One region of the Dactylosporangium sp. CA-152071 genome, then DNA from elsewhere that is predicted to be linked to it. Evidence: riboswitches for the same ligand, from Rfam matches in the RefSeq annotation. Region 1 holds a riboswitch; each other region holds the start of a gene.

What was found. Region 1 has a riboswitch for cobalamin ahead of ACQEVZ_RS43195 (CbtB domain-containing protein). Riboswitches for the same ligand answer to the same signal wherever they lie in the genome.
Region 2: it holds a riboswitch for cobalamin, as region 1 does, so the genes downstream of both, bluB (5,6-dimethylbenzimidazole synthase) here and ACQEVZ_RS43195 (CbtB domain-containing protein) in region 1, are expected to answer to the same signal.
Region 3: it holds a riboswitch for cobalamin, as region 1 does, so the genes downstream of both, cobN (cobaltochelatase subunit CobN) here and ACQEVZ_RS43195 (CbtB domain-containing protein) in region 1, are expected to answer to the same signal.

What each region holds. Positions count from the first base shown of each region.
Region 1 is NZ_JBNJMZ010000002.1:656,247-664,047, forward strand. It holds gene ACQEVZ_RS43165 (YfbM family protein) at 1-187, opposite strand, end outside; gene ACQEVZ_RS43170 (SRPBCC domain-containing protein) at 274-711, shown strand; gene ACQEVZ_RS43175 (ArsR/SmtB family transcription factor) at 698-1,030, shown strand; gene ACQEVZ_RS43180 (hypothetical protein) at 1,302-1,922, shown strand; gene ACQEVZ_RS43185 (hypothetical protein) at 1,901-2,305, opposite strand; gene ACQEVZ_RS43190 (hypothetical protein) at 2,406-3,452, shown strand; cobalamin riboswitch at 3,529-3,667, shown strand; gene ACQEVZ_RS43195 (CbtB domain-containing protein) at 3,701-3,916, shown strand; gene ACQEVZ_RS43200 (CbtA family protein) at 3,931-4,662, shown strand; gene ACQEVZ_RS43205 (hypothetical protein) at 5,830-6,363, opposite strand; gene ACQEVZ_RS43210 (hypothetical protein) at 6,475-6,792, shown strand; gene ACQEVZ_RS43215 (helix-turn-helix transcriptional regulator) at 6,789-7,730, opposite strand; gene ACQEVZ_RS43220 (DNA-3-methyladenine glycosylase family protein) at 7,795-7,801, shown strand, end outside.
Region 2 is NZ_JBNJMZ010000001.1:2,927,905-2,935,705, reverse strand. It holds gene ACQEVZ_RS12970 (S8 family serine peptidase) at 1-220, opposite strand, end outside; gene ACQEVZ_RS12965 (hypothetical protein) at 561-899, shown strand; gene ACQEVZ_RS12960 (roadblock/LC7 domain-containing protein) at 896-1,402, shown strand; gene bluB (5,6-dimethylbenzimidazole synthase) at 1,458-2,078, opposite strand; cobalamin riboswitch at 2,117-2,319, opposite strand; gene ACQEVZ_RS12950 (metallophosphoesterase) at 2,408-3,094, opposite strand; gene ACQEVZ_RS12945 (MBL fold metallo-hydrolase) at 3,183-3,923, opposite strand; gene ACQEVZ_RS12940 (DJ-1/PfpI family protein) at 3,995-4,351, shown strand; gene ACQEVZ_RS12935 (HAD family hydrolase) at 4,418-5,110, opposite strand; gene ACQEVZ_RS12930 (MFS transporter) at 5,180-6,613, shown strand; gene ACQEVZ_RS12925 (dienelactone hydrolase family protein) at 6,655-7,341, shown strand; gene ACQEVZ_RS12920 (quinone oxidoreductase family protein) at 7,352-7,801, shown strand, end outside.
Region 3 is NZ_JBNJMZ010000001.1:3,099,170-3,106,970, reverse strand. It holds gene ACQEVZ_RS13745 (NADP-dependent oxidoreductase) at 1-807, shown strand, start outside; gene cobN (cobaltochelatase subunit CobN) at 1,060-4,611, opposite strand; cobalamin riboswitch at 4,652-4,873, opposite strand; gene ACQEVZ_RS13735 (precorrin-3B synthase) at 4,988-6,127, shown strand; gene ACQEVZ_RS13730 (precorrin-8X methylmutase) at 6,124-6,798, shown strand; gene ACQEVZ_RS13725 (precorrin-2 C(20)-methyltransferase) at 6,795-7,801, shown strand, end outside.

The DNA of each region.
Region 1 (7,801 bases):
GCGTGCCGTCACCCAGGCAGCGGTGGATGGCGTCCCAGGCCTTGTCGGAGTCGACCTTCATGGCGTCGTCGTCCCACTCCTCCTCGAGGTCGCCGACCAGCCCCCCGACCGCGTCGTCGCCCTTCTCGGCGGCCTGCAGCAGCTCGCGTTCCTGCTGCTCGGTGATGGCGAAGTGCACTCCCAGCATGCCGGTGATCGTACGGTCCGCTTGACGCAACCAGGTGATTGCTATAACTTCAGAAGCAACCAAACGGTTGCTACATGGAGGCGGACATGACATTCCCCGACCGGATCGAGCGCACCCTGCAGCTGGCCCACCCGCCGGAGAAGGTGTGGGCGGCGCTGACCACCGCCGAGGGGCTCGGCACCTGGTTCGGCAACCGTGCCGAGGTCGACCTGCGCGTCGGCGGCACGGCCAGACTCATCTGGGACAGCGGCGACACCGCCACCCTCACCATCACGCGCGTCGACCCGCCGCACGTCTTCGCCTACACCTGGCCGATCTACGGCCTTCCCCAGGAGGACCCGCGACGCAACCAGGTGGAGTTCACACTCACGCCTTCCCCCGACGGCACCACATTGACCATGATCGAGAGCGGATTCGCGCAGGTGCCGGACGAGACCGTGCACAACACCGCGTACACCGGAAACACCAAGGGCTGGACCAGTGAGCTCGGCGAGCTCGTCGCGTACCTCGATGGGCAGGCCTGATCCGGAGGCGGTGGCGCAGGAGGTCTTCGTCGCCCTGGCCGACCCGAGCCGGCGGGGGATCCTCGCCGCGCTCGCGGCCGGGGGGCCGGCCACCGCCACCCAGCTCGCCGGGCAGCTGCCGATCACCCGGCAGGCGATCGCCAAGCACCTGGGCCTGCTGGCCGAGGCGGGCCTGGTGGTCGCCGAGCCGGGCGAGCGGCGGCGGGTCCGGTTCCGCCTCGACTCGGCGTCGATGAAGGTGGCGCAGCAGTTCCTCGCCGCCCTGGCCCGGGACTGGGACGGGCCGCTGCTGGCCCTGCGGGACCGGCTCGACGGCTGAGCGCCGTACCGGACAAAGACCACATTCGGCGCCGAACGGTTGGGGTCGGGAATCGACTCCGGCCGGGTGTGCGGGTGGCTGGTAACGTCCAGACGTGGATCTGCTGAGGGTGGAACACCGTCACGTAGAATTGGCCGACGTCGACTTCTCGGGTCGCTCGTTCGACACGTTCGGTGCCTATGGCGGAACATTTCTGCGATGTAACTTCTCGGAAACTTCTTTCGGAAAGTTCAGCGTCGGCCATCAGGGCCAGACGCGATTCGTCGACTGCGTGTTCCACCGCACGAGGTTCCCGCTGGGCAACACGTACCTCGGCGACGCGCGCTTCGAGCGCTGCCTGTTCGACGGTGCCCGGATCCGGGAGCTTGACACCGAATGCGCGGAGTTCGTGGAATGCGTGTTTCGTGGCCGGGTGTGGCACACCGTATTCAACGGCGCTCCCGGCGGGGCGGACGGCGGCCCGGTCCGCGCCCGCAACGAATGGCGCGGCAACGACTTCACCGACGCGGACCTCGTCGACGTGGACTTCCGCGACATCGACCTGCGTGCGCAGCGCTGGCCCGCCGACGGGGCGGAGTACGCGCTGATCGACGACGTCGACGCGCGGGCCGCGGCGGCCGTCGACGCCATCCACACGGCGCCCGACGGCACGTGGCCGGAGCCGGCGCTCGCCGTGCAGGCGATCGAGTTCGCCCGCACCGGTCGGCCGCGCGACCCGAACGGGTTCGTGCTGCTGCGGCGCCGGGAGCTCGGGCACCGGCTCCCGCCGGAGGTCCGCGAGCAGCTGTGGACCCTGCTGGTGTCCGGCTACAAGAACGACAAGGACGACCGGCCCGCGTCCGACCACGCCGACGGCCGGCTCGTGGCCGGTTACACCGACGACCAGGAGTAGAGCGCCCGCCCCTGCGCGACCGCGGACCTGGCCAGCCCGGCGAGCGCGACGAGCCGCCCGGCCTCCCAGTCCTCCAGCAGGAACCGGTCCGCGTAGCCGCGGATCTGCCCCTCCTCCAGCCGGGTGAGGGCGTCGACGAGCTCCGCGTTGATCCGCACCGTCCACGGGCCCAGGAACTCCGGGTCGTCGGCGCCGCGCAGCGGCTCGTCCCGGCCGAACTCGCTCGGATCCCGCCCGTCGATCTCCGCGGCGAACTCCTCGACCTCCAGGATCCAGCCCTTGCAGTCGACATACGGCCAGTCGTTGCCGGCCGGGCCAAGATCGAGGTCGAGGGCGGCCAGCTCCTGCTCGGTCGCGGCGAAGTAGTCCATCATGACGCCCACGGTCCGAGCCTATCGTGACGCCTCGATCCCGGCAGCGGTCATCACGCATCCCGGGCCACGGGGCAGCAGCGGCCAGGCATCGGCTGCTATACATGCCGGCGTGAAACGACGGCACACGGGGTTACTCGTCCGGATCGTCCTGGCAGGCGTCTTCCTGCTGGCCGGATGGCAGATGGTGGCGGCCGGCACGAGCACGGCCGCGCAGCGGCAGCAGGAGTCGGCGCAGCGCATCGCGGACTACACGCCGACCTGCGACGGCAAGACGATGCGGCCGCGCGACACGTGCCTGGTCTTCGGCGGCAGCGGCGACGAGGGCGGCTCCTACCAGACGATGGTCGACCGGCACGCGAGACAGAACTCCCCGGAGAAGCTCGCCGGCCGGGACCGGGCGTGGCGGATCGCCGGCACCGCGGCGCTGCTGATCGGCGGGCTGACGCTGCTGTACTTCGTGCTCTCGCTGATCGAGGTGATCCGGTACGGCGCCGACGAGCCGCAGGCGGCGATCGCCCCGTACCAGACCCGCTTCTTCATCTTCGTCGTCACCGGCGTGACCGCTGTGCTCGGGTGGGACACGGCCTTCACCGACGGCGGGACCGGCGCGTGGATCGCGGGCGGCGGCGGCACGCTGATCTGCCTGATCTCGGGCGCCGGGTTCGTGTCGTCGGTGCGGACGCGGATCGGCCGGAAGCGGTGGGCGAAGCGGCGCGGCTACACCTTCGAACACTCCGACCCCACGCTCGCGCAGCAGCTCGGCTGGTCGCAGTCGCAGCCGTCCGCGGGCGCCGTCGTCAGCGGCACGTACCGCGACCGCGCGTTCTACGTGTTCGACTTCACCGAGAAGGACAACCGGCACACCGCGCTGGTGCTCGCCCTGCCGGGTGAGGTGCCGAGCCTGTCGGTGCAGCCGAAGGAGAAGGAGGGCGCGCGGCTGACCGGCGGCACCGACCCGCAGTGGGCGGACCACGGCCCGCAGGTCGTCGCCGCCGCCGACAAGCACTACCCGTGGGCGTTCATGGCGAACGGCAGGTCCGTCTGGGCGAAGTACGCCGAGTTCCTCAGCCCGAGCGGCGCGTCCCTCGACCGGCGGCTCGACGGACTGCACAAGGTCGGCACCGACCTCGTCGCCCTCACCCCGCCGAGAACTTGATCACCTCGCCCCCGGGCGCCGGCCGCGCTGACCAGCGGTGCGGCGCCCACCGGCGGGTTGACGGAGGCGCTGTCCGATTGACACGCCGGAACCGCGTCCGTACCGTCCGAAACATAAACGTGACGGTGAACGGAAGCCGGTGCAAGCCCGGCACGGTCGCGCCGCTGTAACCACGCAGGTGGGAGTCAGACCCGGGCACGGTCACGACAACGCTCGATGGGACGCGAAATCCCGCAGGAGGCTGCATCATGGCATCGATCTCGGCTCTTCCCACCCCGGCCACCGCACCGGCCCCGATCCCGCTGCGGCAGATCCTGCCGTGGGCCACGTTCGGCGTCGTCCTCGCCGTCGTCCTGCTCTACTTCGTCGGCGCCGAGCAGGGCATCACCTCGGTCGTCTCGGGTTCGACGGTGCACGAGTTCGTCCACGACGGCCGGCACCTGCTCGGCTTCCCCTGCCACTGAGCCGGGGCGCCAGCATGTTGAGTGCCCGGACGCTCCTGGTCCGCGGCATGATCACCGGCCTGGTCGCCGGTGTCGCCGCGTTCCTGTTCGCCTACCTGTTCGGCGAGGGCCCGATCAACGACGCGATCGCGTTCGAGGAGGTCCACGCCACCGACCATGAGCACGGGCCGGTCAGCCGGACCGTGCAGAGCACGCTCGGCCTGGCCACCGCCTCGGTCGTGTACGGCGTCGCCATCGGCGGCCTGTTCGCCATCGCGGTCGCGGTCACGCTCGGGCGCATCGGCCGGATCAGCGCCCGCGCCACGGCCGCGGTCGTCGCCCTCGCCGGGTTCGTCGGGGTGGCGCTCGTGCCGTTCCTGAAGTACCCGGCCAACCCGCCCGCGACCGGCAACCCCGACACGCTGCAGCAGCGGACCGGCCTGTACTTCCTGATGATCGTCATCGGGGTCGCCGCCGTGCTCGGCGCGGTCGTCGTCAGCCGGTCGCTGCAGCCGCGCTTCGGCACGTGGAACGCGACGATCCTCGCGGTCGTCGGCGCCGCGGCCGTCGTGGGTGTCGCGATCGCGCTGCTGCCGGCGGTCAACGAGGTGCCCGACGGGTTCTCCCCGGTGCTGCTGTGGCGGTTCCGGCTCGCGTCGCTCGGCACCCAGGCGGTCACCTGGGCCACGCTCGGCCTGCTGTTCGGCTACCTCACCGAGCGCAGCCAGCGCCCGGTCGTGGCCGACGCGCACCCGGTCGCGGTCTGACCGGTTCGTTTCCTGAAGGCGGTGGGGCGTTGCCCCGCCGCCTTCATTGTTTCCCGGAGCGGGGTCTCGCACGCACCCGCGCCTTCTCCCCCTGGGGCCCGAACATGTGCAGGACCTCGACGGTGTCCTCGCCGGCGGGGCCGAACCAGTGCGGCGTGCGGGTCTCGAACTCGGCGACCTCCCCGGCCGCAGCATCAGCTCCTGCTCGCCGAGGATGAGCCGCAGCTCGCCGGCGAGGACGTACAGCCACTCGTAGCCCTCGTGGGTGACCAGCCTGGGCTCGCCCGGTTCGAGCACCTGCTTGAACACCCGCACCGGTCCCGGATAGCGCGTCAGCGCGACGACCACGCTGCCGCTCCGGTTTCGCTGGGGCTTCAGGTGTACCCGGGGATCCCCCGTCGCCGAAGGTCGCCCCGGCGCGGCTACACGGCCCCTTGGTCACACGGCTATGGTGCCGGACGGTCCGGCACCCCGACACGCCGTCACCGACCGCGAGTTCCGCAGCGGGCGCAGTCACGCAACAGGTCCGTACACGAGCCACTCGGCGTGCGGTAGCTGTCGACGAGGGCGACTGCCTGCTGGTGACCTTCAGCATGGACCTCGACGGTCACCAGCAGGCAGAGCTTATCCTCCTCGAGACGCACCTTCACGCGGATCCCGTCGGCCCACCCGGAGACGTGGCCGACCTACGAGACGTTCCGCTGCCGCACGTCTGAAACAAGCTGTCACCCCTGGCCCGGCTGTCCAGGACGGACCGGCCACCGCCCACCTGGTCGGGCGACCGCAGCAATGCCACCGTCAGCACGGCGAAGGCCGCCAGATGACCGACGGCGCCGACGGCACCGACACCGCCGGCGCCGTCGTGCTGCACCTGTGCCGGCCGCGGCCGACGCGCCGGGGCCGGCGGGCTTCAGGGTCTGCGGCTCGCCGTCCGCGGCGGGGGGCCACTGCCCACTGAGCTGTCTGGAGCGAGCCGCCACCTCGTCCGTGCCAAGGCCAACAGCGGGAGTGCGCGATCGGCACGGCGCCGCCCGTCAGCGCCGTGCAGCGTCGGCAGGCGCCGACTCAGCTGGCCGGGCGGAGCGGGCACCGCACGGTCGGCCGCGGTGAGTGGCCAACCGTGCGGCTGAGCGTCCGAAGCGAGCGGCCGGGCGGCTGGGGCGTAGGTCAGGCGTCCAGGGCGGGGCAGTACTTCGTGGCCTCGGCCGTTGCCTTGTCCATCTCGGTCTGGAAGGCGTCGCTCGCCAGGTTGTCGGACTCGAGGACCTTCGAGAAGGCATTCACGAAGTTCCGCAGGGCGAGCCTCGCCTGCAGGTCGGCGGCCTGCTCGAGCTCGGCGTTGACCGAGGCGCTCAGGCGGTCGAAGACGACCTTGCCCTTCGACTTCGCCGTGGCCATGGCGGCCTTGTCGTCCTTGGCGGCGGCGGTGAGCAGCTCGGTGAGGACGGCGACGACCGCTTCCTTCTCCTTGTCATACGCCGCGACGACCGCCTTGCACACGGCCTCCGTGTTGGCCTTCAGGTCGACGGACTGCGACGGGGCGGCCGCGGCGCTGGTGCCGGCCGCATTGGTGCCGGCCGCGCTGGCGGCAGCGTTCGCCGAGCCCTGGGCGGCGGGCGACGGGTCCTCGGAGGAGCAGGCCGCGGTCAGGGCCACCGTCGTGGACAGGGCCAGGGCAAGGATGGTGCGTCGCAACTGCATGGTGGGTCGCGCTCCCCCGTGAGGAAAACCAAAGCGAGCAGAGCATAGAGGCGACCACCGACATTTTCCGCTCGAGATGAGACTCGCCACAGCGGCGCGTAGGCTCCCGCCGTGACCATCGACATCACCTCAGAAGAAGCCACCACCGACGCATACGCCGACGCCGACGACGTCACCGAGGAGACCGGCGAGGAACTCGCCGAGGACACCGGCGAGGACACGGCCGGGGAGCCGGGCGACGGCCCGTCGGTCATCTACACCACGTACTTCACGGCGGCCGAGGACCTCGTCGAGCACGTCCGGGCCGCGGACGTGCTCAACCTCGGTTTCCGCGTCGAGTCCTACCTCGTCGCGTCCGACGACCCGGCGGACGCAGGCCAGATCGAGTACGAGTTCACGCTCCTGAGCGAGCTGCCGCTCAAGGACTAAGGGTCGGCGTACAGCGCGACGACGGCCTCCGCGGCGGTCCGCATCGCGGTGCGGACCGCCGGCGGGTCCACGACCGTCAGCTGGGCGCCGAAGCCGAGCAGGCTGCCGACCGCGTGCGGCACCCCGGCGAATGAGAGCCGCACCAGGTGCGACGACTCTGACGGGGAGTCAGGTGCCAGATGACGGGCGAGCACCCGGCGCACCAGCGCGACCGCGGGCGGCGACACCGAGACCAGCACGGTCAGCGGTCGTGGGCGCGCCTCGACCCGGTCGCGCAGCCGGGCCCAGGCCGCGTCCAGGTCGAAGCCGGTGGGCAGCACCGCCGGCGCGGGCAGCACCGTGCATTCGTGGACGCGCGACACCCGTACCAGCGCAGGCTCCGACGTGACCAGATACCAGATGCCCGCCTTCGCGACCAGGCCGGCGGGGGCGACGGTCCGCCGCGAGCGGGCGCCGTCGCTGTCCTCGTAGTCCAGCGACAGGCAGCGCCCGCGCAGCAGGCCGTCGTGGATGGCGGGCAGCAGCGGCACCGCCTCGCCGGAGCGCATCCACGGGTCGACGTCGACGATCACGTGGCGGCGGCCCTGGGCCAGGCCGCCGCGCAGTGCCTGCCCGCCGGCGCCGATGATCTTCTCGATGGCGGTGTCGAGGGCGTCGCCGAGGCCCAGCTCGCCGGCGAGGCGTGACTGCCCGACGGCCAGGCCGGTGCCTTCCGCGGCGTTCAGGTGGGCGAGGCCTGCCCGGTACGCCGGCAGCATCCGGATCCCTCCGCCGCGCCCTCGCTCGGCGTACACCGGAATCCCCGCGGAACTGAGCGCCGCGACGTCGCGCAGGACGGTGCGCACCGACACGCCGAGCCGCGCGGCCAGTTCCGGCGCCGCGGAGGACGGGCGGGCCTGCAACAGCAGGACCAGGGACAACAGTCGATCGGCACGCACGAGCCGAAGAATATCCGTTGAAACATGACAGGGGTTGTCCGGTTCTACGGAGCACGCTGCACGCATGGACG
Region 2 (7,801 bases), on a different contig from region 1:
GGGTCTGCCCGCCGAACCTGCCGGTGAGCCGCTGGGCCTGGGTGGCGATCGCGGTGGAGCCGTCCTTCAGCGTGACGATGTAGCGGCCTGCCACCGCGTCGGGACTGTCCGCGTACAGGATCGCGCCCTGCGCGACGGCCGCCGCCGGCGCGGCCGCCGCGAAGGCACCGGCCAGCCCCGCCACGAGCGCGACGCCGGCCGCCGTAATTCGGTGGAACACGGTGAGACCTCCTCCGAGGGATGCCAGCTCCGTGGCCGGGTCCGGTTGACGCCGACCCCGGAGGGCTGGAGCAGAAGGTAGGAGGACGCGACCGGCGAAGGTCACCCCGGTGAACAGACGGCGACGATCTGCGCCGTCAAAACTGTTTATGAGTTGCGTGCGCTCACCGGCAGTGACCGGTGGATCGGTTGAGAAGCCAGCTGGCTATGAGCCGTCTGGCTAAAAGCTGCGTCGAAGGGTGCAGCGAAAGATCGCTCCGTGCGAGGCTGGCCGCGGCACCCGCACCAGCTCAGGAGGCACGGATTTGAGCAACAACCTGGATGTCGCGCTGAAGAGCGCGATGAACATCGAGGGGGCGTTCGCGGTCGCGCTCGTCGACTACACCAGCGGCATGACGCTGGGCACCCTCGGCGGCGGCGCCGACTTCGACATCACGGTGGCCGCGGCCGGCAACACCGACGTCGTGCGGGCGAAGCTGCGCACCATCGAGATGCTCGGTCTCGGCGAGCCGATCGAGGACATCCTCATCACGCTCGACAGCCAGTACCACATCATCCGGCCGCTGCACTCCCGCAACGGCCACGGGCTGTTCCTGTACGTCGCGCTCGCGAAGGCACGCGCCAACCTCGCGCTGGCCCGCCACCAGCTGCGCGCGATCGAGGAGGGCCTCGAACTGTGACGTCCGGCTTCTTCGGCGGCGCCCCCGACGAGGACGGCCTGCCGCGCAGGGAGGGCCTCGAGCCCGGGGGCGGCGTCGGTCAGCTGCAGTCGCCGCAGTTCGGCACGCGGCCCGAGCCGCTCGACGCCGCCCTGTCCCCGGTGCGCGCCGCGATGGCGGACCTGCGCCTGCGCGTGCCGGGGGTCCGCGGCAGCGTGCTCGCCGGCGTCGACGGCCTGCTGGTCACCTACGACCTGGGCGCGTACGACGCCGGCGGGGGCACCGAGCCGCACGACGCGGCCGCGCTGGCGGCGACGACGTTCGGCCTGGGCCGGCAGGTGGCGCTGGTGCTGGGGCAGTCACCGTTCCGGGACGCGACCATGCGCAACGACGGCGGCTACTTCACCGTGTACGCCGTGGACGGCAGCACGCTGCTCGCGGTGCTCGGCAGCGACGGGCTCAACGTCGCCCGCCTGCACCTGGAGGCCCGCCCGACCTGCCAGCAGCTCGCCGCGCTGCTCTGAGCCCCGCCCCGGCTCCGGTCCCGCCCGGCGCCGTGCCCGCCCCGCGCGGCGCCGGCTACCAGCGGTCGTGATGCACGGCGTCGGCGAGCGGTGCCCTGCGGCGCCAGCCGTGCCGCTCCAGGTCGGGGACGGACTCCAGGTGGGTCACCGGGCCCAGGCACAGCCAGGCGACCGGGCGGATGCCGGCCGGGACGCCCAGCAGCTCACGGACGAACGGCTCGCGGTAGAACGACACCCAGCCGACGCCGAGCCCCTCCGCGGTCGCGGCCAGCCACAGGTTCTGGATGGCGAGGCAGACGGAGTAGAGGCCGGCGTCGGCGATCGCGTGCCGGCCGAGGACCGCCGGGCCGCCGCGGCCGGGGTCGTACGTGACGACCACGGACAGGGTCGACTCCAGCACCCCGTCGATCTTGATGCGGGCGAAGGCCGCGGCCCGGTCGGCGTCGAGCGTCGCGGCGAACGTGTCGCGTTCGGTGCGGACGTGGTCGTGGAAGGCGCCGCGCAGGGCGGGGTCGCGGACGAGGACGAAGTCCCACGGCTGGGACAGGCCGACGCTCGGCGCGGCGTGGGCGGCGCCCAGCACGCGGTCGAGGACGTCGGCGGGGATCGGCGCGCCATTGAACTGGCCGCGCACGTCGCGGCGGCGGTGCACGACGTCGTACAGGTCGGTGCTCATCAGGGCAGGCTCCCGCTGCTCGTGGCCGCCCGTCACGGACGGCCGGTGACCGCGAGGCCGGTCTTCGGACTCTCGGATCAACGCCTGCACCGTCCGCCTTCCCAGCCCTGAGGCCAGTGACCGCGCACCGTCGGTGCGCATGGACGGCAGCTCCCCGATCACCGCGGCGGGCCCGTGCCGGATTCACACCGGCTTCCCGATTCTCCCCGGTCGCCCGGGGCACCTCGCTTCAGTTCGTGCCGTCCGGCAGCATACGCGGCGGCCCGGCCGGGCCGCGGCATTCGCGGACCGCAGGGGCTCAGTCCGCGCCATTCGCGGACCGTCAGGGCTCAGGGCACGCAGAGCCGGTAGTGAGTGGTGAGCCGGCCGTCCTCGACGAGGTGGAACGCGAGCGCCGGCGGCGGCTCGGGCCGGTCCTCGGGCTCCCACGGCAGCACCATCGTCGACTCGACGCCCGGCGCGGCGAGCACGGGCACGCCCGCGAACGTGCCGACGGCGGCGCTGTGGACGTGCCCGCACAGGACGGCGAGCACGTCCGGGTGGCGGCGGAGGACCTCGGCGAGCCGCCCGGCGCCGAGCTGGCGGACCTGGTCCGCGGCGGGCTTGCCGACCGGTACCGGCGGATGATGGCAGCACACGAGCGCGGGCGTGCCCGTCGCCGCCGCGAGGGTGCCGTCGAGCCACCGGAGGGTGCCGTCGTCGAGCCAGCCCTCGGCGTGCCCGGGCACCGACGAGTCGCACAGCGCGAACAGCACCCCCGCCACGGTCTCGGCGCGGTCGGTCCGGAACGCGGCCGGGTCGTCGTGATTGCCGGGCACCGCGAGGACGGGCACACCGAGCGTCCGGAGCCGGCCGAACGCCGCGTATTCGGCGTCGAGTCCGTGGTCGGCGACGTCGCCGGTGACGAGCACGGCGTCCACCGGTTCGCGGAGGCTGCCGATGTACGCGATGACGCGGTCGAACCGGTCGGGCGGCTGCGCGCCGAGGTGGAGGTCGCTGAGGTGGGCGATGAGCACCCCTGCCGGTTACCCCGGCCGGCGCGCGGCTACCGCGGCGGGTGCGCGTCGCCCGCGGTCCCGTGGCGGTCCCGTGGCGGTCCCGTGGTTATCGCAGCAGGTGTGCGCTGCCCGCGGTTTCGAACGCGGCGCGGACGTCGGCGATGCCCTCGGTGAAGTGGGCCCAGCTGTCGACGTGGACCGGCACCACGGTCTTCGCGTCCAGGAGCCTGGCCGCCGCCAGCATCCCGGCCGCGCCGAGGGTGAGGTCGGCGTCGCCGAGCAGCGCGGTGCGGGCCCGGCCGCCGAACAGGATCGCCACGTCGACGGACGGGAAGCGCTCCGCGACGGCGGCGACGACGTCCAGCGACGCGTTGTCGCCGCTGACGTAGACGGTCGGCAGGCCGTCGCCGTGCAGGACGAACCCGGTGACCGGGCCGGTGAGGTGTTCGGTGCCGTCGGGGCCGTGCTGCGCGGGGACGGCGGTGACCCGCACGTGGCCGTCGCCGCCGGGCCGGGGCAGGTCGGTGTGGGACCACGGCTCCAGGCCGGTGACCTGGCCGCCCAGGCGGGCGGCCGCCGCCGGGGTGCTGAGCACCACCGGTACCGACGCCGCGAACGCACGACCGAGGGTGTCGAGGTTGTCGGGGTGCTGGTCGTGAGAGAGCAGCACGACGTCGACGGCGCCGGCGTCGTCGGGGGTGCCGGCGGCGGGCTCGGTCTTGGTCAGCATGCGGCTGCCGAGCGGGTACTGCCCGGGCGGGTCGAACGTGGGGTCGGTGATGAACGTGACGCCACCGACGCCGAACACCACCGTCGGGCCGCCGAACCGCTGGAACTGCATCGTCATGGGCATCACCTTCGCCGGTCCCGGCGCCCGCCGGCAGTGGCTGGAACGCCATCCTCCGATACGATCAAGCCATGACGCGCTCGGCGACGACGGTCGGGGTGCTCATCGGCGACGGCGCGCCGATGCTGGAGGTCGCAGTGGCGCCCCGGGTGTTCGGCGTCGCGGCCGCCTTCGACGTGCGGACCGCGGGGGAGCACCCAGGCCCGCTGACGACGACGGCCGGCATCGCCCTCACCGCCCCGCACGACCTCGACGACCTCGACACCGCCGGCGTCGTCGTCGTGCCCGGCTGGCGGGTGCCCGGCGGCGCGCCGGTCGCGCCCGGCATCCTCGACCGGCTCCGCCGCGCGCACGACGAGGGCGCCACCGTGGTCGGGCTGTGCCTGGGCGCGTTCGTGCTCGCCGAGGCCGGCTTCCGCACCCCCTGACGCCGCCCGCTCCGCCCGGCTTCACGGCCGCCGCTTCCGGCTTGGCGGTGCGGCGGTTCCGGCGGCTCAGTGGGGGAGCAGGAGGGCGGGCAGGTCGCGCAGTGAGCCGATCCGGTGCGCCTCGCCGGGTGGGGCGGTGCCGGGGCGGTCGAGGTGGACGGCGTGCAGGCCGGCGGCGCGGGCCGGGAGGACGTCCAGGTCGTGGCGGTCGCCGACGCTCACGACGGTCTCCGGGGCGAGGCCCCAGCGGCGGCACGCCTCCGTGAAGACGGCGGGGTCGGGCTTGAACAGGCCGAGGGTCTCGGCGGTGTAGACGGGGCCGGCGAGGTCGCGCAGGCCGATGCGGGCGAGCTTGGCGGTCTGCTGCTCCTCGATGCCGTTGGTGAGGACGGCCGTGCGCAGTCCCGCCCGCCGGATCGCCGCCAGCGCCGGGCGGGCGTCGGGGTAGGCGGCCCACGACTGCTCGTACATCAGCAGAAAGCCGGAGAAGAGGGTGTCGAGCCGCCCGTCGTCCTCGCAGGGGGTGCCGAGCGCGGCGAGGAAGTCGCGGAGCCTGCCGCGGCGCTGCTGCTGGAACGTGACCAGCCCGGCGCGCCACGCCTCGAGGTGCCGCTCCTGGACCGTCGCCCACAGGGTCCGGGTGCCGGCGTCCGGCTCGACCCCGATCGTGGGCAGCCAGCGCAGGAGGGCCGCGCTGACGGCGGCCTCGTGGTCGAGCAGGGTGCCGTCGAGGTCGAGCAGGACGCCGCACAGCTTCACGCCGCGCACTCTACGGGGTGACGTTCATAACCCTATTTCCGATCGGAAAAGCAGGTATACGATCGCCCGGTGGAGGGGGTCAGGGCGCGGTGGGTCGTCGCGGTCTGCCTCGGCGCCGGGTTCACCACGCTCCTGGACCAGTCGGTGCTGAACGTGGTCGTGCCCGCGCTGCGTGGCTCGCTGCACGCCGGCACCGCGTCGCTGCAGTGGATCCTCGCCGGGTACTCGCTGACGTTCGGGCTGGCGCTGGTGCCCGCGGGGCGGCTCGGCGACCTGTACGGCAGGCGGCTGCTCTTCGTCGGCGGCCTCACCGTGTTCGCCGCGGGTGCGATCGCGGCCGCCACCGCCCGGCACGGCTGGGTCGTCGCCGCGGCCAGGCTCGTGCAGGGCTTCGGCGCCGGCACCGTCAACCCGCAGATCATCGGGCTGTTCCAGGACCTGTTCCGCGGGCGTGCCCGCGCCCGCGCGCTCGGGGCCTACGCCTTCGTCGGCGGGGTCGCCGGCATGCTGGGGCCGCTGCTCGGCGGGGCGGTGCTGCAGGCGGCCGGACCCGGGTCCGGCTGGCGGCTCGTCCTGGTGGCGAACCTGCCGTTCGCGGTCGTGACGATCCCCCTCGCGCTGCGCTTCCTGCCCCCCGGCCGGCCCGCGGGCCACACCGGCGACCTCGACCTCGGCGGCCTGCTGCTGCTCGGCGGCACCACCCTCGCCGCGCTGCCGCCGCTCGCCGGCACCGGCGGCGGCGCGTGGTGGCTGCTCGCCGCCGGCGCGGGGCTGGTGGCGTTCCTCGCGTGGGAGCGCCGGTGGACCGCGCTCGGCCGCACCGCGATCCTGCTGCCGGCGCTGACCCGCAACCGGGGCTACGTCCTCGGCGTGCTCGTGGCCATGTGCTACTTCGGCGCCACGCTCGCCCTCAACCTGGTGCTGTCGCTGTACCTGCAGGACGGCCTGCACCACCCGCCGCTCGCCGCCGCGGCGATCGCACTGCCGAGCGCGGTCGGCTTCACACTGACGTCGGCGCTCGCCTCGGGGCTGCGGCGGCGGGGGACCACGGTCGCGCTCGGCGTCGCGGTGGCCGGCATCGCGGCCTCGATCGCCTCGGTCGAGCTCCTTCCGGAGGGGCAGGTGGTGTGGGCCCTCGCGGTGGGACAGTTCGTGACGGGGGCGGCGGGTGGCTTCGTCAACTCGCCGAACCAGGCGCTGACCCTGTCCCACGCGCCGCCGGGCGCCAACGGGCTCAGCGCCGCGCTGCTGCAGCTGTCGCAGCGGCTCGCCGCGAGCGTCAGCATCGCGGCCGTCAGCGGCATCTTCCTGGCGACGGCGGCCGCGCCCGGCGGTCACACCGCCGCGATGGTCCACGGTGCGGCGCTGTGCCTGGGACTCGCCGCGCTCGGCCTGCTCTTCGCCGCCCTCGACCGAGACCGCCGCCGAGACCGCCGCCGGGACGCGCCCGGCCCATCGCCCGTCGCGGCCGGACGCCCGTCGCGGGTGCCATCCGAGGACTGATCGCCGGCATCGGCCTCGCTATTGGTCGCCGTGGATGGGCGATGGCTAGCGTGGCCGGCGTGTACATCGCCCGGCCGGCGTCGACCGGTCCGCAGCACCGGGTCGTCGTCGGCCATCAGCTCTTCGGGATCGATGCGTCGGTCCGCGCGTTCGCCGACCGGCTCGCCGCCGAGGGGTGCCTGGTCGCCGTGCCCGACCTGTACCACCGCAGCGCACCCGGCGTCGAGCTCCCGCAGGACGACGAGGGGCGGGCCCGCGGCTTCGAGCTGCTGCACGGCCTCGACCGCGACGAGGTCGTCGCCGACGTCGCGGCGGCGGTCGACGTCCTCGGCGGCGACCCCGCCGGCGTCGGCATGGTCGGGCTGAGCATCGGCGGGCACGCCGCCTATCTCGCCGCCGCGCGGCTCGGGCTGGCGGCGGCCGCGGTGCTCTACCCGGGCTGGCTCACCGGCACCCAGATCCCCATGAGCCGCCCCGAGCCGACGGTGACGCTGACCCCCGCCATCACGGGCCGCCTGCTGTTCCTCGTCGGCGGCGCCGACCACGTCGTGCCACCCGGGGACGTCGCCACCGTCGCCGCGGCGCTGCGGGACTCGGGCGTGCGGCACGAGGTCGTCGTCTACCCGGACACGCCGCACGCCTTCCTGCTGCCCGGTCCTCCCACGTACCGCCCGGAGCCCGCCGCCGACGCGTGGCGGCGGGTCCTGGAGCTGATCACGGCCTCGTAGGGTTGGACGCATGCGCGCCATCCGCTGCGACCGCTTCGGCGGCCCCGAGGTCCTCTCGCTCACCGATGTCCCCGACCCGGAGCCCGGCCCCGGCCAGCTGCTCGTCGACGTCAGCGCCGCCGGCGTCAACTACGCCGACACGTATCGCACGCTCGGCACGTACAGCGGCGGCCAGACCCTGCCGTTCATCCCCGGCACCGAGGTCGTGGGGCGCACCACCGGCGGCAGGAGGGTCGCGGCGCTCACCTTCGCCGGCGGCGGCTACGCGGAGCGCGCCGTCGTGTCCACTGTGGACGCCGTGGACGTGCCGGACGCCGTCGCCGACGGCGCCGCGCTCGCGCTGCTGGTGCAGGGCCTCACCGCGTGGCACCTGCTGCACGGCAGCGCCGCCCTGCGCCCCGGCGAGACGGTCGTCGTCAACGCCGCCGCCGGCGGCGTCGGCACCCTCGCGGTGCAGCTG
Region 3 (7,801 bases), on a different contig from region 1:
CCGTCGGACGTGGGCCTGCGCCGCGGGCTGCTGCGGTCCGTCCTGCCGGTCGACCTGCCGCTCACGCTCGGCAGTGAGGTCGCCGGCACCGTCGTCGAGGTAGGCCACGGCGTGCACACCCTCGCCCCCGGCGCCCCGGTGATCGGCCGGGTCGACAGCGGCGGCACGGCAGCGGAGTTCGTCACCGCCGCGGCGGACACGCTCGTCGCCGCGCCCGCCGCCGTCCCGCTCGCCCACGCGGCCGCCGTCCCCGTCGCCGGCCTGACCGCCTGGCAGGCCGTGTTCGACCACGCGAACGTCACGCCCGGCCAGCGGGTCCTGGTCAACGGCGCGGGCGGCGGCGTCGGCGGGTTCGCGGTCCAGCTCGCCAGGCACGCCGGCGCGCACGTGATCGCCACGGCCGGGCCACGCAGCGCGGCCACCGTCCGCCGCCTCGGCGCCCACCAGGTCATCGACTACACGACCACCCCGCTCGCCGCCGCCCTCGACGAACCCGTCGACGCCGTCCTCAACCTCGTCGCCCTCGACCCCCAGCACGCCGCCGCGACGCTCCTGCCCCTCCTTCGCCCCGGCGGCGTCGCGGTGTCCGCCACGGTGCCGATCCCCGTCCCCGCCGGCTCCTCGCTGACCACCGTGCAGTTCGTCGCACGCAACGACACCACGCAGCTCGCCGCGCTGGTCGCCCTCATCGACACCGGCGCGGTCCACCTGGACGTCACCGCCACCCGCCCGCTCACCGACCTGCCCGCCGTCCACGTCGCCGCCGAGTCCGGCCTGATCCGCGGCAAGACCGTCCTCGTGCCCTGACGGCCCTGCTCTGGTGGCTCCAGAACCGCCGACCATCGGGCGCCACGATCGAAGGACGGGAACGGTCACCCGAACGACCTGATTCGTCCTTGGATCAATGAAGGGGTCGGGTGGCCGCGGGATGCACGCGTGAGCGGCATCCTGCCACGCGTGAGCGCGGGCAGTGCGCCGCGGAGCGGCGCATTGGGGTGCGGGTGAGAATCCCCGCCGGGACCCGCCGCGGCAGCGGTGGGGCGGAAGCACAGTGCCGGCCTACTTGTCGTCCTCGAGGTCGCCTTCGGTTTCGAGGTACACCTGGCGCAAGGCGTCCAGGGTGGACTGTTTCGGGTGTTCCCAGAGGTTGCGGTCGGCGGCTTCCAGGAGGCGTTCGGTGATGCCGTGCAGGGCCCACGGGTTGGACTCGTCGAGGAACTTGCGGTTCTCGGGGTCGAAGACGTAGGACTCGGCGAGTTTCTCGTACATCCAGTCTGCGACGACGCCGGCGGTGGCGTCGAAGCCGAACAGGTAGTCGACGGTGGCGGCGAGCTCGAAGGCGCCCTTGTAGCCGTGGCGGCGCATGGCGGCGAGCCAGCGGGGGTTGACGACGCGGGCGCGGAAGACGCGGGCGGTCTCCTCGCTCAGGGTGCGGGTGCGCACGGCGTCGGGGTTGGTGCTGTCGCCGACGTACGCGGCCGGGGCGCGGCCCGTCAGCGCGCGGACGGTGGCGATCATGCCGCCGTGGTACTGGAAGTAGTCGTCGGAGTCGGCGATGTCGTGCTCGCGGGTGTCGGTGTTCTTGACCGCGACGCTGATCCGCTTGTACGCGCCTTCCATGTCGCCCCGGGCGGGCAGGCCGTCCAGGTCGCGGCCGTACGCGTAGCCGCCCCACACCGCGTACACCTCGGCCAGGTCGGCGTCGTCGCGCCAGTTGCGGCTGTCGATGAGGGGGAGGATGCCGGCGCCGTACGCGCCCGGCTTGGACCCGAAGACGCGCAGCGTGGCGCGCCGCTCGTCGCCGTGCGTGGCCACGTCGGCGGCGACGTGGGCGCGGACGTAGTTGTCGTCGGGGGACTCGTCCAGCGCGGCGACCAGCTGCACCGCGTCGTCCAGCAGCGCGACCACGTGCGGGAACGCGTCGCGGAAGAAGCCGCTGATGCGCATCGTGACGTCGATGCGGGGGCGGCCCAGCTCGGCGAGGTCGACGGGGGCGAGGCTGACCACCCGGCGGGACGCGTCGTCCCAGACGGGCCGGACACCGAGCAGCGCGAGCGCCTCGGCGATGTCGTCGCCGGCGGTGCGCATGGCGCTGGTGCCCCACATCGACAGGCCGACGGAGCGCGGCCACGCACCGTGGTCGGCCTTGTAGCGGGCGAGCAGCGAGTCGGCCATCGCCTGACCCGTCTCCCACGCGAGCCGGCTCGGGATCGCCTTCGGGTCGACGGAGTAGAAGTTGCGCCCGGTCGGCAGCACGTTGATCAGCCCGCGCAGCGGCGACCCGCTCGGCCCCGCCGGGACATACCCTCCGTCCAGCGCATGCAGGACCATCGTCAGTTCGTCGCCGGTACGGGACAGCCGCGGCACGATCTCCCGTGCGGCGAACTCCAGCACCCGTACCACATCCGGCAAATCCGAAATGTCGGAGATGTCGGTGGTGGGCCAGCCCCGTGACTCCATCTCCGCCACAAGGGCGCGGGCCTGCGACTCGGCCTCGTCGACCGACACGCGCGCGGTCGAGCCCTCGGTCAGGCCGAGGGCCTCGCGCAGGCCGGGCAGCGCGACCGTGCCGCCCCACAGCTGCCGCGCCCGCAGCATGGCGAGGACCAGGTCGACCCGGGCCTCGCCGGCCGGCGCGACGCCGAGCACGTGCAGCCCGTCGCGGATCTGGACGTCCTTGATCTCGCAGAGCCAGCCGTCGATGTGCAGGATCAGCTCGTCGAACCCGTCGTCACCGGGCCGGTCGGCCAGGCCCAGGTCGTGGTCGAGCCGCGCCGCCTGCAGCAGCGTCCAGATCTGCCCGCGGATCGCCGGCAGCTTCGCCGGGTCGAGGGCCGCGATCGTCGAGTGCTCGTCCAGGAGCTGCTCGAGGCGGGCGATGTCACCGTACGACTCGGCGCGCGCCATCGGCGGGATCAGGTGGTCGACCAGGGTGGCGTGCGCCCGCCGCTTCGCCTGGGTGCCCTCGCCGGGGTCGTTGACCAGGAACGGGTAGATCAGCGGCAGGTTTCCGAGGGCCGCGTCGGCACCGCACGAGGCGGACATCCCGACCGTCTTGCCCGGCAGCCACTCGAGGTTGCCGTGCTTGCCGACGTGCACGACCGCGTGCGCGCCGAACTCGTCGGCGAGCCACCGGTACGCGGCCAGGTAGTGGTGGCTCGGCGGCAGGTCGGGGTCGTGGTAGATCGCGACGGGGTTCTCCCCGAAGCCGCGCGGCGGCTGCACCATCACCACGACGTTGCCCTCGCGCAGCGCGGCGAGGACGATCTCGCCGCCGGGGTCGCGGGACGTGTCGACGAACAGCTCACCGGGCGCCGGCCCCCAGTGCCGCTCCATGTCCTCCCGCAGGTCGGCGGGGAGCGTGTCGAACCAGCTCCGGTACCGGGCGGCGGAGATCCGGATTGGGTTGCCGCGCAGCTGGTCCTCGGTGAGCCAGTTCACGTCCTGCCCGCCGGCGGCGATGAGCGTGTGCATCAGCGCGTCGCCGTCCTTCGGGAAGCCGTCGGCGCCGACGTACCCCTGCGCGTGCATCGCATCGAGCAGCCGCACGACGCTCGCGGGCGTGTCGAGGCCGACCGCGTTGCCGATCCGCGCGTGCTTCGTCGGGTACGCGCTGAGCATCAGCACGATCTTGCGGTCCTCGGGCCGCAGGTGCCGCAGCCGGGCGTGCGCGACCGCGGTCCCGGCGACCCGGCCGGCCCGCTCCCGGTCGGCGACGTACACGGTGAGGCCGTCGGCGTCGATCTCCTTGAACGAGAACGGCACCGTGATGATCCGGCCGTCGAACTCGGGGATCGCGACCTGCGTCGCGGTGTCCAGCGGCGACAGCCCGTCGTCGTTGGCGTCCCAGGTGTCGCGGGAGCTCGTGAGGCACAGCCCCTGCAGGATCGGCACGTCGAGCGCGGCCAGGGCGCCGACGTCCCACGCCCCGTCCTCGCCGCCGGCCTGCGCGTCGGCGGGCCGGGTGCCGCCCGCGGCGAGGACCGTGACGACCAGCGCGTCCGCCTGCCGCAGCGTGTCGAGCAGCTCCGCCGGGGCGGCCCGCAGCGACGAGGCGAACACCGGCAGGGCCCGCCCGCCCGCGTCCTCGACGGCCTCGCAGAGCGTCTCCACGAACGCGGTGTTTCCCGCCAGGTGGTGCGCCCGGTAGTAGATGATCCCGACGGTCGGACCGTCGGCCGTGGAGTCCCGGTCCAGCACTCCCCACGCGGGGGTCTGCACCGGCGGCGCGAACCCGTGGCCGGTCAGCAGGACCGTGTCGGAGAGGAAGTTGTGCAGCTCGGCGAGGTTGGCGGGGCCGCCCTCGGTGAAGTAGGCGTGGGCCTCCGCGGCGACGCCGGCGGGCACCGTCGAGTGGCGCATCAGCTCCGCGTCGGGCAGCGACTCACCGCCGAGCAGCACCACCGGCGCCGGCAGGCGCAGCAGCGTGTCGAACCCCTCCTGCCAGTCGCGGTAGCCGCCCAGGAACCGCACCACGACCAGGTCGGCGCCGTCGGCCAGGGCCGGCAGCTCCTCCACGGTGAGGCGGGACGGGTTGGCCAGCCGGAACGCCGCGCCGCTCGCACGGGCGCTGAGCAGGTCGGTGTCGGACGTCGACAGCAGCAGGATCACGCCGGGGTCCTCCCTCGGGGTCCGCGCCCCAAGTCGGTCGGGAAAGGTTCCGGCGGCGGAGAGTCTCCTGGCTCCCGGATCGGCGCTCGCCTCCGGCCTTCCCGGGCTCGCACCCGGTGGCCGTCGTCTCCGGCCTCCGGGGCGCTGGGCCCGGTGGCCGTCGTCGGAGGTCCACTCCCCGGTCACAGTGGCGGGACCGCGCCGGATTCACACCGGCTTCCTCCACACGTCGCCGTACAGCACCGCCAACTCTGCCGGTCACGGCTTCCTTGCGTCAAGCTCGCCCGGGCCGGCCGCCGCCGGTCGGCCCGCTTGGCCGGGTCGCTTGGTCGGCTTCCTTGGGTCGGGGGCGGCGCTGCGCAGTAGTATCCGGCGCGTGCAGGCTGCCAGTGGACGTGACGCTCCGGACCGGTGCCCGGGTGCCGTGCAGGTCCACGCGGCGGCCGACGGCGGTCTTGCCCGCGTCCGGCTGCCCGGCGGGCGGCTGACCGTCCCAGCCCTCGCGGTCCTCCGCGCCGCCGCCGCGGACCTCGGCGACCCCGCCCTGGAGCTCACCTCGCGCGGAAACGTGCAGATCAGAGGGCTGCGGCCGGACGCGTCGCCGGAGCTGGCGGCCAGGCTCACCGCCGCGGGACTGCTGCCGTCGGACACCCACGAGCGGGTCCGCAACATCATCGCCAGCCCGCTCAGCGGCCGCGACGGCCTCGGCGAGCTGGACGTGCGGCCGGTGGTGGCCGCGTTCGACGCCGGGCTGTGCGCCGACCCCGCGCTGGCGGCGCTGCCCGGCCGGTTCCTGGTGACCGTCGACGACGGGCGCGGCGACGTGTCCCCGCTCGGCGGCGACGTCGGCCTGCACGGCGACCGCCTCCTCCTCGCCGGGCTCCCGACCGCGGGCCGGGGCGGTGACAACCCCGCTGAGCTGCTGCTCCGGGCGTCCCGGGCGTTCCTGGACGAGCGCGCTGCGCAGGGCGGCACCGCGTGGCGGCTGGCCGAGCTGACCGACGGCCCGGCCCGGGTGGCGGCCCGCCTGGGGTTCGCCCCCGGTACAGACGTTGACCAATTCGTAGGCTCGCCTGGGCCGGCGGTCGGACGGGCCCCGCAGGTCGGGGGACTGGTCGCGCTGACGGTGGTCGTACCACTCGGGCTGCTGACACCGGAGCAGTCGGCCGCGCTCGTCGCGGCGGCGCCGGGGGAGATCATCGTCACGCCGTGGCGGACCGTCGTCGTGCCCGACGTGCCGGTCGAAGAAGCTGGACGTCTCGAGTCACTGCTGACGACCGCCGGCCTCGGCACCGACCCCGCGACGCCGTGGGCCGGGGTCACGGCGTGCGCCGGCCGGCCCGGCTGCGCGAAGGCCCTCGCCGACGTGCGCGCCGACGCCCGCGCGGCCGTCCTCAGCGGTCTCGACCATGCGTTGCCGGTGCACTGGGTCGGCTGCGAACGGCGCTGCGGCGCACCGAAGGGAAGGCACGTGGAGATGCTCGCGACCGCCGACGGCTACCGGGTGCTGTCATGACGGCTCAGGAGACCGTCGCTGATGGCGCCTCCGGTTCCGTCCAGGACGGTGGTTTCGACTACGTCAAGGACGGCGCGGAGATCTACCGGCGGTCGTTCGCGACGATCCGCGCCGAGGCCGACCTGTCCGCGCTGCCCGCCGACGTCGCCCAGGTCACCGTCCGCATGATCCATGCGTGCGGCATGGTCGACCTCGCCGGTGACGTCGGGTACAGCGCGGACGTCGTGCGCCTCGCCCGCGCCGCCCTGCGCGACGGCGCCCCGATCCTGTGCGACGCGGAGATGGTCGCCTCCGGCGTGACCCGCGCCAGGCTGCCCCGCGACAACGAGGTCCTGTGCACGCTGCGCGACCCGCGGGTCCCGGCGCTCGCCCACGAGCTGGGCACCACCCGCAGCGCCGCCGCCCTCGACCTGTGGGGTCCGCGCCTCGACGGCGCGGTCGTCGCCATCGGCAACGCGCCGACGGCGCTGTTCCGGCTCCTGGAGATGATCGCGGCCGGCGCGCCCCGGCCCGCGGCCGTGCTGGGCATCCCCGTCGGGTTCATCGGCGCGGCCGAGTCGAAGGTCGCGCTCGCGGCGTCGGACCTGCCGCATCTGGTCGTGCACGGCCGCCGGGGCGGCAGCGCGATGACGGCCGCCGCCGTCAACGCCATCGCGGACGAGAAGGAATGACCACAGTGGACACCGGTCGGTTGTACGGCGTAGGACTCGGCCCCGGCGACCCGGAGCTCGTGACGGTCAGGGCGGCCCGGCTCATCGCCGCGGCACCCGTCGTCGCGTTCCACAGCGCCCGCCACGGGCGCAGCATCGCCCGTTCGATCGCCGCGCCGTACCTGCGCGACGGCCAGATCGAAGAGGCGCTCGTCTACCCGGTCACCACCGAAGAGGTCCGCGACTACCGGGCCCTCATCGAGGAGCACTACGACGCGTGGGCGGCCCGGCTCGCCGCGCACCTCGACGCCGGCCGCGACGTGGTCGTGCTCTGCGAGGGCGACCCGTTCTTCTACGGCTCGTACATGCACATGCACAAGCGTCTCTCGCACGCCTACGCGACGGAGGTCGTGCCGGGCGTCACCTCCGTCTCGGGCGCGTCAGCGGTGCTCGGGCGCCCCCTCGTCGAGCGCGACGAGGTGCTCACCGTGCTGCCCGGCACGCTGCCCGTCGAGGACCTGGCCGCGCGGCTCGCCAGCACCGACTCCGCCGCCGTCATGAAGCTCGGCCGCACGTTCGGGGCCGTCCGGGACGCCCTGGAGCGCGCCGGCCGCCTCGACGACGCCTGGTACGTCGAGCGCGCCACCACCGCCAACGAGCGCGTCGCCCCTCTGTCCACTGTGGACCCGGCGGAGGTCCCGTACTTCTCCCTCGCCCTGCTGCCGAGCCGCATGCACGAGGAGACGGCGTCGGCGCTGCGGTCCACGCCGCCCGCGGTCGCCGCCGGCGAGGTCGTCGTCGTCGGGCTCGGCCCGGCCGGCCGGGACTGGCTCACCCCCGAGGCCCTGGCCGCGGTCGAGGCCGCCTCCGACCTCGTCGGCTACGCCCCGTACCTGGCCCGGATCCCGTCCAACCCCCGCCAGCGCCGGCACGCCTCCGACAACAAGGTCGAGTCGGAGCGCGCCGAGTTCGCCCTGTCCCTCGCGAAGGACGGCCGCCGCGTCGCCGTCGTGTCGTCAGGCGA